4 regions of the Streptomyces africanus genome follow, and region 1 is predicted to be linked to each of the others. Evidence: riboswitches for the same ligand, from Rfam matches in the RefSeq annotation. Region 1 holds a riboswitch; each other region holds the start of a gene.

The links. A riboswitch is a leader RNA that binds a small molecule or an ion and turns the genes downstream of it on or off. The one in region 1 is predicted to bind cyclic di-AMP.
Region 2: another riboswitch for cyclic di-AMP. It lies ahead of QF034_RS30255 (M23 family metallopeptidase); the one in region 1 lies ahead of QF034_RS16140 (LysM peptidoglycan-binding domain-containing protein).
Region 3: another riboswitch for cyclic di-AMP. It lies ahead of QF034_RS19010 (M23 family metallopeptidase); the one in region 1 lies ahead of QF034_RS16140 (LysM peptidoglycan-binding domain-containing protein).
Region 4: another riboswitch for cyclic di-AMP. It lies ahead of QF034_RS25055 (C40 family peptidase); the one in region 1 lies ahead of QF034_RS16140 (LysM peptidoglycan-binding domain-containing protein).

What each region holds. Positions count from the first base shown of each region.
Region 1 covers NZ_JAUSYP010000001.1:3,521,585-3,523,774, forward strand. The annotation lists gene eno (phosphopyruvate hydratase) at 1-380, opposite strand, end outside; gene QF034_RS16140 (LysM peptidoglycan-binding domain-containing protein) at 645-1,316, opposite strand; cyclic di-AMP (ydaO/yuaA leader) riboswitch at 1,321-1,487, opposite strand; gene QF034_RS16145 (LysM peptidoglycan-binding domain-containing protein) at 1,716-2,190, opposite strand, start outside.
Region 2 covers NZ_JAUSYP010000001.1:6,525,939-6,528,128, forward strand. The annotation lists gene QF034_RS30250 (M16 family metallopeptidase) at 1-894, shown strand, start outside; cyclic di-AMP (ydaO/yuaA leader) riboswitch at 1,087-1,250, shown strand; gene QF034_RS30255 (M23 family metallopeptidase) at 1,264-2,049, shown strand.
Region 3 covers NZ_JAUSYP010000001.1:4,108,813-4,111,002, forward strand. The annotation lists gene QF034_RS19010 (M23 family metallopeptidase) at 1-1,032, opposite strand; cyclic di-AMP (ydaO/yuaA leader) riboswitch at 1,044-1,200, opposite strand; tRNA gene QF034_RS19015 (tRNA-Met) at 1,490-1,563, opposite strand; gene QF034_RS19020 (dihydrofolate reductase family protein) at 1,617-2,190, opposite strand, start outside.
Region 4 covers NZ_JAUSYP010000001.1:5,369,330-5,371,519, forward strand. The annotation lists gene QF034_RS25055 (C40 family peptidase) at 1-1,066, opposite strand, end outside; cyclic di-AMP (ydaO/yuaA leader) riboswitch at 1,075-1,248, opposite strand; gene pcrA (DNA helicase PcrA) at 1,539-2,190, shown strand, end outside.

The DNA of each region.
Region 1 (2,190 bases):
TCGCTGGCCTCGGAGGCGGCGTGGGCGACGGCGAGGGAGACGCCGAGGATGGCGTTGGCGCCGAGGGAGCCCTTGTTGTCGGTGGCGTCCAGGTCGAACATGGCCTGGTCGATCAGGCGCTGCTCGGTGGCGTCGTAGCCGACGAGCTCCGGGCCGATCTGCTCGATGACCGCGAGGACGGCCTTCTCCACACCCTTGCCGAGGTAGCGGTTCGAGTCGCCGTCGCGCAGCTCGATGGCCTCGAAGGCGCCCGTGGAGGCGCCGGACGGGACGGCGGCACGGCCGGTGCTGCCGTCGTCGAGGCCGACCTCGACCTCGACCGTGGGGTTGCCTCGGGAGTCCAGGATTTCCCGGGCTACGACGACGTCGATGGACGGCACGAGCATCTCCTTCTTCATGTGACGCGGGTACGCGGGCCGCGTGGACCCGGCGAGGCGCGGGCCGCGGTGGCTCGCGACATGAGCCTAACCGGCTCCGGGCGATCGGCCACCGGGTCGCCCACCCCATGGACAGAACCGAGAGTAAATTGTTTCCGAACGGAACAAAGCCGGATCGCAAAGACCGGCAGAAAAAACCCCGCCCCGGTGCGTACGGGGGAAGACGCACCGGGGCGGGGAGCCCGTGGGGACGGGGCGGGCCGCCGCTTACTTCAGGTGCAGCTGCTGGCCCGGGTAGATCAGGTTGGCGTCCGTGACGATGTCCTTGTTCAGCTCGAACAGCTTCTCCCAGCCGCCCTCGACCTTCTGCTCGGTCGCGATCGAGCTGAGGGTGTCGCCCTTGACGACCTTGTACTCGCCGTCACCCTTCTTGACCTTCTTGCCGGTCGGGGTGGTGACCGTCTTCTGGGTCTGGGCCGGGCGCTCGTCGGAGCGGGAGGCCGGCTGCTGCTCGGTCTGGCGGGTCTCGGTGGAGCCGCTGCTCTGCTCGGAGCCGCCGCTGTAGCCGGCGCTCGACAGGCCCTTGCCGCAGACCGGCCAGGCACCCTTGCCCTGGCTCGCCAGGACCTTCTCGGCGACCTGGATCTGCTGGTCCTTGCTGGCCTGGTCGGCGGTGGAGGCGTACTGGGTGCCGCCGTACGCGGACCAGGTGGAGGCGGAGAACTGCAGACCGCCGTAGTAACCGTTGCCGGTGTTGATGGACCAGTTGCCGCCGGACTCGCACTGGGCGACGGCGTCCCACTCGGAGGCGGTGGCGGCGGAGGCGCTGCCGGACGCCATCAGCGGGGCGGCGACGGCGGCACCGGTGACACCGGCGATGGCGATGACCCGAGAGGTCTTGGACGGACGGCGGTGCGTGCCCTTGCCGGAAAACAGCATGGAGAGATCCCCTCACCGACGCCTGCGAGGTGAGCTGTCGGGTTCGGGCCGGTTGAGTTGCCCGGCCGCGCCCCTCCCGGGACACGGCTTCACCCCAAGCCCTTCCGGCACAACCGGCCGGTCGGGCACTTACCTTGGGTCCCCCGCTCCTGCCTACGGCGCTTGACGCGACGACTGTTCCCGTGCGGCCGCTGGCAGGATTCGGCGTTGCGGCAGCCGGGGCTCGCGGTGACGAGCGGTCATGACCGTAGACACGCGATCCGCGGAATTTCAAAGACGATCAGGGCTTCTGAGATCTATCTCTCACCGCACCGATAAGGGACATTCAGCGCGAACCGTGACGTGAACTCGCACGGTTTCGGGGTGACTTCCGCCCCCGTTTCCGGACTGCCCCACCGGCTACTTCTCGTCCGCTTCGCCCTCTACCGTGAGCTTCTGACCGGGGCGGATGAAGTTCGGGTCAGTGCCGACGGCCGTCTCGTTCCCGACGTAGAGCGCGTGCCACCCGCCACTCAGGTCAAGGGAGTTCGCGATGGACCAGAGACTGTCGCCGGGGCGGACGATGTAGGAGCCGTCCGTCGCCTCCCGCGAGGCCTCGCCGGCGCGCGAGGCGTGCCGTCCGGCGGACCCGGACGTACGGCCGTCCTCGGCCGCGGTGCCCTCGTCGGCGCTGGGGCCGCGGTGGCGGCCGGCGGCGGTGTCGGGTTCGGTTTCCGTTCCGGTTGCGGCGGGTGCCGAAGAGTCGTCGCCCTGACGGGAGTTGTCGGGCTTGTCACTCTCGGGGGCGGGCGACGGGTCCTGCGTCGAGGAGTCGGCAGAATCGGATGACTTGTCGGACTTGGTGGTTTCGCCCTCCGGGGTCGACTGCCCGTCA
Region 2 (2,190 bases), 3.0 Mb from region 1:
CTCTCCAAGGAGCTGTTCCCCGCGGACTCGCGCATGTCCCGGCCCCGCCAGGGCACCGAGGAGACGGTCGCCGCGATCGACTCCGCGGCCGTACGCGCCTTCTACGAGAGGCACGTCAGGCCCGCCACGGCCACCGCCGTGGTCGTCGGCGACCTCACCGGCATCGACCTCGACGCCCTGCTCGGCGACACACTGGGCGCCTGGACCGGCACCGCGGCCGAGCCGCGCCCGGTGCCGCCGGTGACCGCCGACGACACGGGCCGGGTCGTCATCGTGGACCGTCCCGGCGCCGTCCAGACGCAGCTGCTGATCGGCCGGATCGGCCCGGACCGGCACGACCGCGTGTGGCCCGCGCAGGTGCTCGGCACGTACTGCCTCGGCGGCACCCTCACCTCCCGCCTGGACCGCGTGCTGCGCGAGGAGAAGGGCTACACCTACGGGGTGCGGGCCTTCGGCCAGGTCCTCCGGTCCGCCCCGGACGGGACCGGTGCCGCGATGCTCGCCATCAGCGGCTCGGTGGACACGCCCAACACCGGCCCCGCCCTCCAGGACCTCTGGACGGTGCTGCGCACGCTCGCCGCCCAGGGGCTGACCGACGCCGAGCGGGACGTCGCCGTGCAGAACCTGGTCGGCGTGGCGCCGCTGAAGTATGAGATGGCGGCGGCCGTCGCGAGCACGCTGGCCGACCAGGTCGAGCAGCACCTGCCCGACGACTTCCAGGCCACGCTGTACCGGCAGCTCGCCGAGACCGGCACCGTGGAGGCCACCGCGGCGGCCGTCAGCGCCTTCCCGGTGGACCGTCTGGTGACGGTGCTCGTCGGTGACGCGGCGCAGATCAAGGGCCCGGTCGAGGCCCTGGGCATCGGCGAAGTCGCGGTCGTCGCCGCCGAGTAGGGGCACGCGCGCGTAGGGGCCCTGGTTGTCTTCTAAGGCACCAGGGCTCCTTTATGCCCGAATTAGTGCGGAGGTTGCGTGTCTGCCCTGTGGGATGCGCTACAAAAACCCGGATCCGTTTGGGAATTGAAAGTGGACCCGCTTAGGTTCGTCCGGGCTGTTCGTCAGGCAGTGCGCCGCACCCGCGGCACCGGACAGTCATCGCCGAGTCCCCGTACGGCGCGAGCCAGGGGAGCCGGGGACCCACCGCAGTCCCTGGGGTGAATCGGACGCCCGCGCGAGCCGCGAGGGGGTCCGTAGGAGACCTTCCTGCTCCGAACCCGTCAGCTAACCCGGTAGGCGAGAAGGAAGGAAAGGACCAGGCACTCCATGGCGTTCACCCGCGCCACCGGGAAGCATCGTCGTCCCAGCCGCATGCAGCGCGGCACGGCCCGCGCGGCGGGCGTCGCGGCCCTCGCCACCACCGGTGTCATCGGCACCGTGGCCGCCCCGGCCTTCGCCGCCGAGCCCTCCGTCGAGCAGACCGGCCTCACCCCCGTCGTCACCATGGGCGACACCGTGGCCCAGCAGATCGACGCCCAGGCCGCCGCCCAGAAGCAGGCCGCCGAGGAGGCCGCCGCCAAGAAGAAGGCCGAGGAGGCCGCCCGCGAGCGAGCCGCCGAGGCGGCCAAGGAGGCCAAGGAGGCGGCCGAGAAGGCCCGCGAGGCCAAGGAGCGCGCCGCCCGCGAGGCCGAGCGCAAGCGCCTCAACACCTTCGTGCCCCCGATCTCCGGCTCGTACGTCTCCACCGGCTACCAGGCCAGCAGCGGCCTGTGGTCCTCCGGCAGCCACACCGGTGTCGACTTCCACGCCGCCAGCGGCACCTCCGTCCACGCGGTCGGCATGGGCGAGGTTGTCGAGGCCGGCTGGGGCGGCTCCTACGGCAACCAGATCGTGATCAAGATGAACGACGGCACGTACACCCAGTACGGCCACCTGTCGTCCATCGGCGTCTCGGTGGGCCAGAAGGTCACCCCCGGCCAGCAGATCGGCCTGTCCGGCGCGACCGGCAACGTCACCGGCCCGCACCTGCACTTCGAGGCCCGGACGAGCCCCGAGTACGGCTCCGACATCGACCCCGTCGCCTACCTCCGCTCGCACGGCGTGAGCGTCTGACGGCGCACCACTCCGCTTCCCCGAGGCCCCGGCTCCCCGAGCCGGGGCTTTCGGCGTTTGTGACGCCCGGCTGTCCAAAAAATATCCCTGGATTCCGGTCCGCCGTCGGAAATTCCGGCTCATTGCAATAGAGTCACGGAA
Region 3 (2,190 bases), 590 kb from region 1:
TCAGATGTTCAGGCCCTTGCCCCGCAGCCACGCCATCGGGTCGATGCCGCTGTTGGACCCTCCGGTGTGGACCTCGAGGTGCAGATGCGCCCCGGTGACGTTGCCGGTCGCACCCACGCGGCCGATGACGTCGCCCGTGCTGACCTTCTGGCCGACGCTGACGCCGATGGACGACTGGTGCGCGTACCAGATCTCCGTGCCGTCATCGAGGGTCAGGACCGTCTTGTAGCCGTACGACCCGTTCCAGCCGGCCTCGGTGATGGTGCCGCTGTGCACCGCCTTGATGGGCGTGCCCGTGGGGGCGGCGAAGTCGAGGCCGGTGTGGTAGCCGGAGGACCAGTAGGCGCCGGCCTGACCGAAGGTCGAGGTGATGGTGTACGCGGAGGTGGGCAGCGTGTACTGCTTGGCGAGGGCGGCGAGCCGCTCGGCCTCGGCCTTCTTCCGGGCCTCCTCCTCCGCCTTCTTCTTGGCTTCGGCGGCCTTGGCCTTGGCTTCCTTCTCGGCCTTGGCGGCGGCCTCCGCAGCCGCCTTCCGGGCGGCTTCGGCGGAGTCCTGCGCGGCCTTGGTCTCGATCTGTTCCTGCTGGTGCTCGACCTGCGCCATGATCCGGGCGCGCAGTGCCTCACCGGCGCCGGAGGTGCCCTGCTCGGTGTCGGCGGACGCCGTGGCGAGGTCGCTGAGCGGGGTGGCGGAGCCTTCGGGGGTGTCGTCGTCCGAGATGAGGGAACCCACCGAGGGCAGGTCCGGAACGGAGATCGACACCGGCGGCTTGCCGGTCTGGGCGCTGGCCATGCCGCCCGCGCCCACGGCGGCTATGACGCCGACGCCCAGGACGGTGGAGCTGCGCGCGAGTCCTCCGCCGCGCTGCTTGGTGACGCGATGCCGGCCACGGATGGGGCGGATGGACTCCGCGGTGGGGTTCCATTCCTGGAACGGGCCCTCGTCGGTGTGCTGACCGCCGTAGCCGAAGGTTTCGGTGTCGCGCTGGTTCGGCGCGGACGGGGCCGCGGGGGCAGGCCGGTTGGACGCCACGTGGGCGTACTCCTTTCCTTCCTTCTCGCCTACCGGGTTAGCTGACGGGTTCGGAGCAGGAAGGTCTCCTACGCGCGTATACCGGCCGTGCTTCCACGGCGGCATCCGCTCGATTCACCCCAAGTGGTGGTTCCCCGGTTCCCTTTCGGGATTCGGCGCGTGCGCACGGAGCCGCCTTCTGTGACGGCTGGGACGACCGCGCTGCGTTATCGAACGTTAATAGACGCGCGGTGGGTATTCCAGCGGTTCCGCTTGATCATTAACCTTTTTCGCGCGGACCAATCTCCCATGACCGGTCCAAAACGGGCGAGTTGACCGCTGCGTAAGTGACTCACGGGTTTTGACGGTGCGTCAGTTGTGATGCGAAGCGGTGCGATTCACTCACCGACAGTAATGGCGAGCCCAGAGAAAACACCGAGGGCCGGAACCCTTTCGGATTCCGGCCCTCGGCCTTCAGTAGCGGGGACAGGATTTGAACCTGCGACCTCTGGGTTATGAGCCCAGCGAGCTACCGAGCTGCTCCACCCCGCGTCGTTGTGACTCCAGTGTACGCCATCCGCGGGACCGCTCGCGCACACCGGTGCTCAGCGGCGGCGCGGCAGGTGTCGGTTGGGTGCCTTGGCCTGCTCCTCGTGCTCCGGGAGGACGAGGACCTCCACTCCCCGGGCCGCCAGGAGGCCGCTGCCGTCGGCGTCCGCCACGAAGGTGTCCGGCTCGCGCCAGGCCGTGACCACGCGCTGTACGCCCGCGTCGAGGATCAGCCGGGCGCAGGGTGCGGGGCGGGAGGCCCGGCGGGCGCAGGGCTCCAGGCTGCTGTAGACCGTCGCGCCGGCGAGCCTGGGGTCGGCCGGGTCGAGCTTGGCCAGGGCCGCCTCCTCGGCGTGCACGACCGGATCGCCGCCTTCGCGGGAGTGGCCGCGGGCCAGTTCCGTGCCGTCGGCCGCGACGACCACCGCGCCGACGCTGAACGCCGTGTCCGACGGCGGGCACTGTGCGGCCAGTTCGCAGGCGAGGGCCAGCCAGTGGTGGTCGGCGGCGGCGGGCAGGGGGCCGGTGCCGGGGGCGGTCGGCTCGTAGCGCATGAGGACGACGTCCTCGATCCGCCGGGTCTCCAGCAGCCGGAGCCGCCCGGACTGGTAGCCGCCGGGTCCGAAGAGG
Region 4 (2,190 bases), 1.8 Mb from region 1:
TGCCGATGTAGATGCCGACGTGGGTGACGTCGTCGTAGAAGAAGACCAGGTCACCGGGCTGGGCGTCGGCCAGGGAGACCGTGGTGCCGGCGTTGACCTGGTCGTAGGTCGTGCGCGGCAGGGTGACGCCCGCGGCCTTCCACGCGGCCTGGGTGAGGCCGGAGCAGTCGTAGGAACCGGGGCCGACGGCGCCCCAGACGTACGGCTTGCCGATCTGGGCGCGGGCGAAGGCGAGCGCCTTCTCGGCCTTGGTGGCGTACGAGGAGTCGGCCGGGGCCGTCGAGGTGGACGAGCCGGAGCCCGTCGACGAGGAGCCGCTGTCCTGCTGCTGGGCGGCCTGCTCCTGCGCCTGCTGCTGAGCGGCCTGCTGCCGGGCCAGCTCGGCGGCCTTGCGGGCGGCCTCCTGCTGCTTCTCCCGCTCGATCGCCGCGAGCCGTGCCTTCTCCTCGGCGGTCAGCTTCGACAGCAGTTCGCGCGCGTCGGCGAGCTTCCGCTGGACGGTGGCCTTGGCCGTCTTCAGGTCGCCCTGCGTCTCGGTGAGCGTCTCGAGGCTCTCGGTGGCCTCCTGGCGCTTCTTCATCGTCTCGGACTGCTGGGTGACGTAGTCGTCGACCGCGACCTTCTGACGGCCGGTCATCCGGCCCATCAGCTGGGTCTGGTCGAAGTAGTCCTGCGGGGTGTCCGCGAGCAGGAACGTCGCCGTGTCCGGGGCGGAGGCACCGGTGCGGTACTGGGCGGCGGCGAAGGAACCGAGTTCCTCCCGTGCCTCGTTGAGCTTCTGGGTGCGCTCGGCGACGTCGTCGAGGAGGGTGTCGACGCGCTTGCGCTGCTTGGTGGTCTTCTCCTTGGCCGAGTTGTACTTGTCGGTCGCCGACTCGGCCTGGCGGTACAGGTCGTCGACCTTCTTCTCGACTTCCTCGAGACTCGGCTTGTCATCGGCCTCGGGGGCGGCGTTGGCCGACTGGGACAGCAGGGCCACGGATGTGAGGGCCGCCGTTGCCAGGGCGGGGGTCCGTATGCCTGCGACGCGCGTACCAGCGGGACGCGACTTGCGGTGCGACGCCAAGGGAGGCGACTCCTTCCATGCTCCGCCTACCGGGTTAGCTGTCGGGTTCGGGCGGGTATATCGGAAGGGTTGCCCTACGGCCGTCTCCGCGAAGGGAGTCGGGCCGATTCACCCCAGAGTTCTCGGTTGGGTCCCCGGCTCCGGCTGCCGCTGCGGCACACCGGACTCGGCGGAGGCCGCGCGGCCCGGCGACGTTCGCCGGTGGGGGTCGTGCGGCCTGCCCGCACGGTAGCCAACTGGTGTGGCCCTTGTGAAGGTTGATGGGTGATATGCCCGATACATTTTCGTGACCTTATCCCGGAGCGTCGCCGAGAGTGACCGGTCAAGGGTGGTTGGTCACGAGTCGTCCATGATTGTGACGTCCGTAGCAGGCCGTGATCATGTGGGGATGCAGGGTGACGAGGGGGGTCTTTCGGCGATGTGCTCAGGGCGGCGGCGGGCTGTCAGTGGGGCGCCCTAGACTCGGAGAGCGATGAGCAGCCTCTTTGACGACAGCTTCCTGGCGGACCTCCAGGCCCAGCGGGGCCCCGCGGACGAGCCCCCGCCGCCACCCGAGGACGATCACGTACCGGAGCCGGTTCCGGACGATCTGTTCGGCGGGAAGTTCGACGTGCCCCCGGACCGGGACGCCTACTACCGCGACGGCGCCCCGCGCCCGCCGGTGGACACCGCCGCCCTCCTGGAGGGGCTGAACGACAACCAGCGCGCCGCCGTCGTCCACTCCGGCTCCCCGCTGCTCATCGTGGCCGGTGCCGGCTCTGGCAAGACCCGCGTGCTCACGCACCGCATCGCCCACCTGCTCGCCGAGCGGGACGTGCACCCGGGGCAGATCCTCGCGATCACCTTCACCAACAAGGCCGCCGGCGAGATGAAGGAGCGCGTCGAGCAGCTCGTCGGCCCGCGGGCGAACGCGATGTGGGTGATGACCTTCCACAGCGCGTGCGTGCGCATCCTGCGCCGCGAGAGCAAGAAGCTCGGCTTCACGTCCTCGTTCTCGATCTACGACGCCGCCGACTCCAAGCGCCTGATGGCCCTGGTCTGCCGCGACCTGGACCTCGACCCCAAGCGCTTCCCGCCGAAGTCCTTCAGCGCCAAGATCAGCAACCTGAAGAACGAGCTGATCG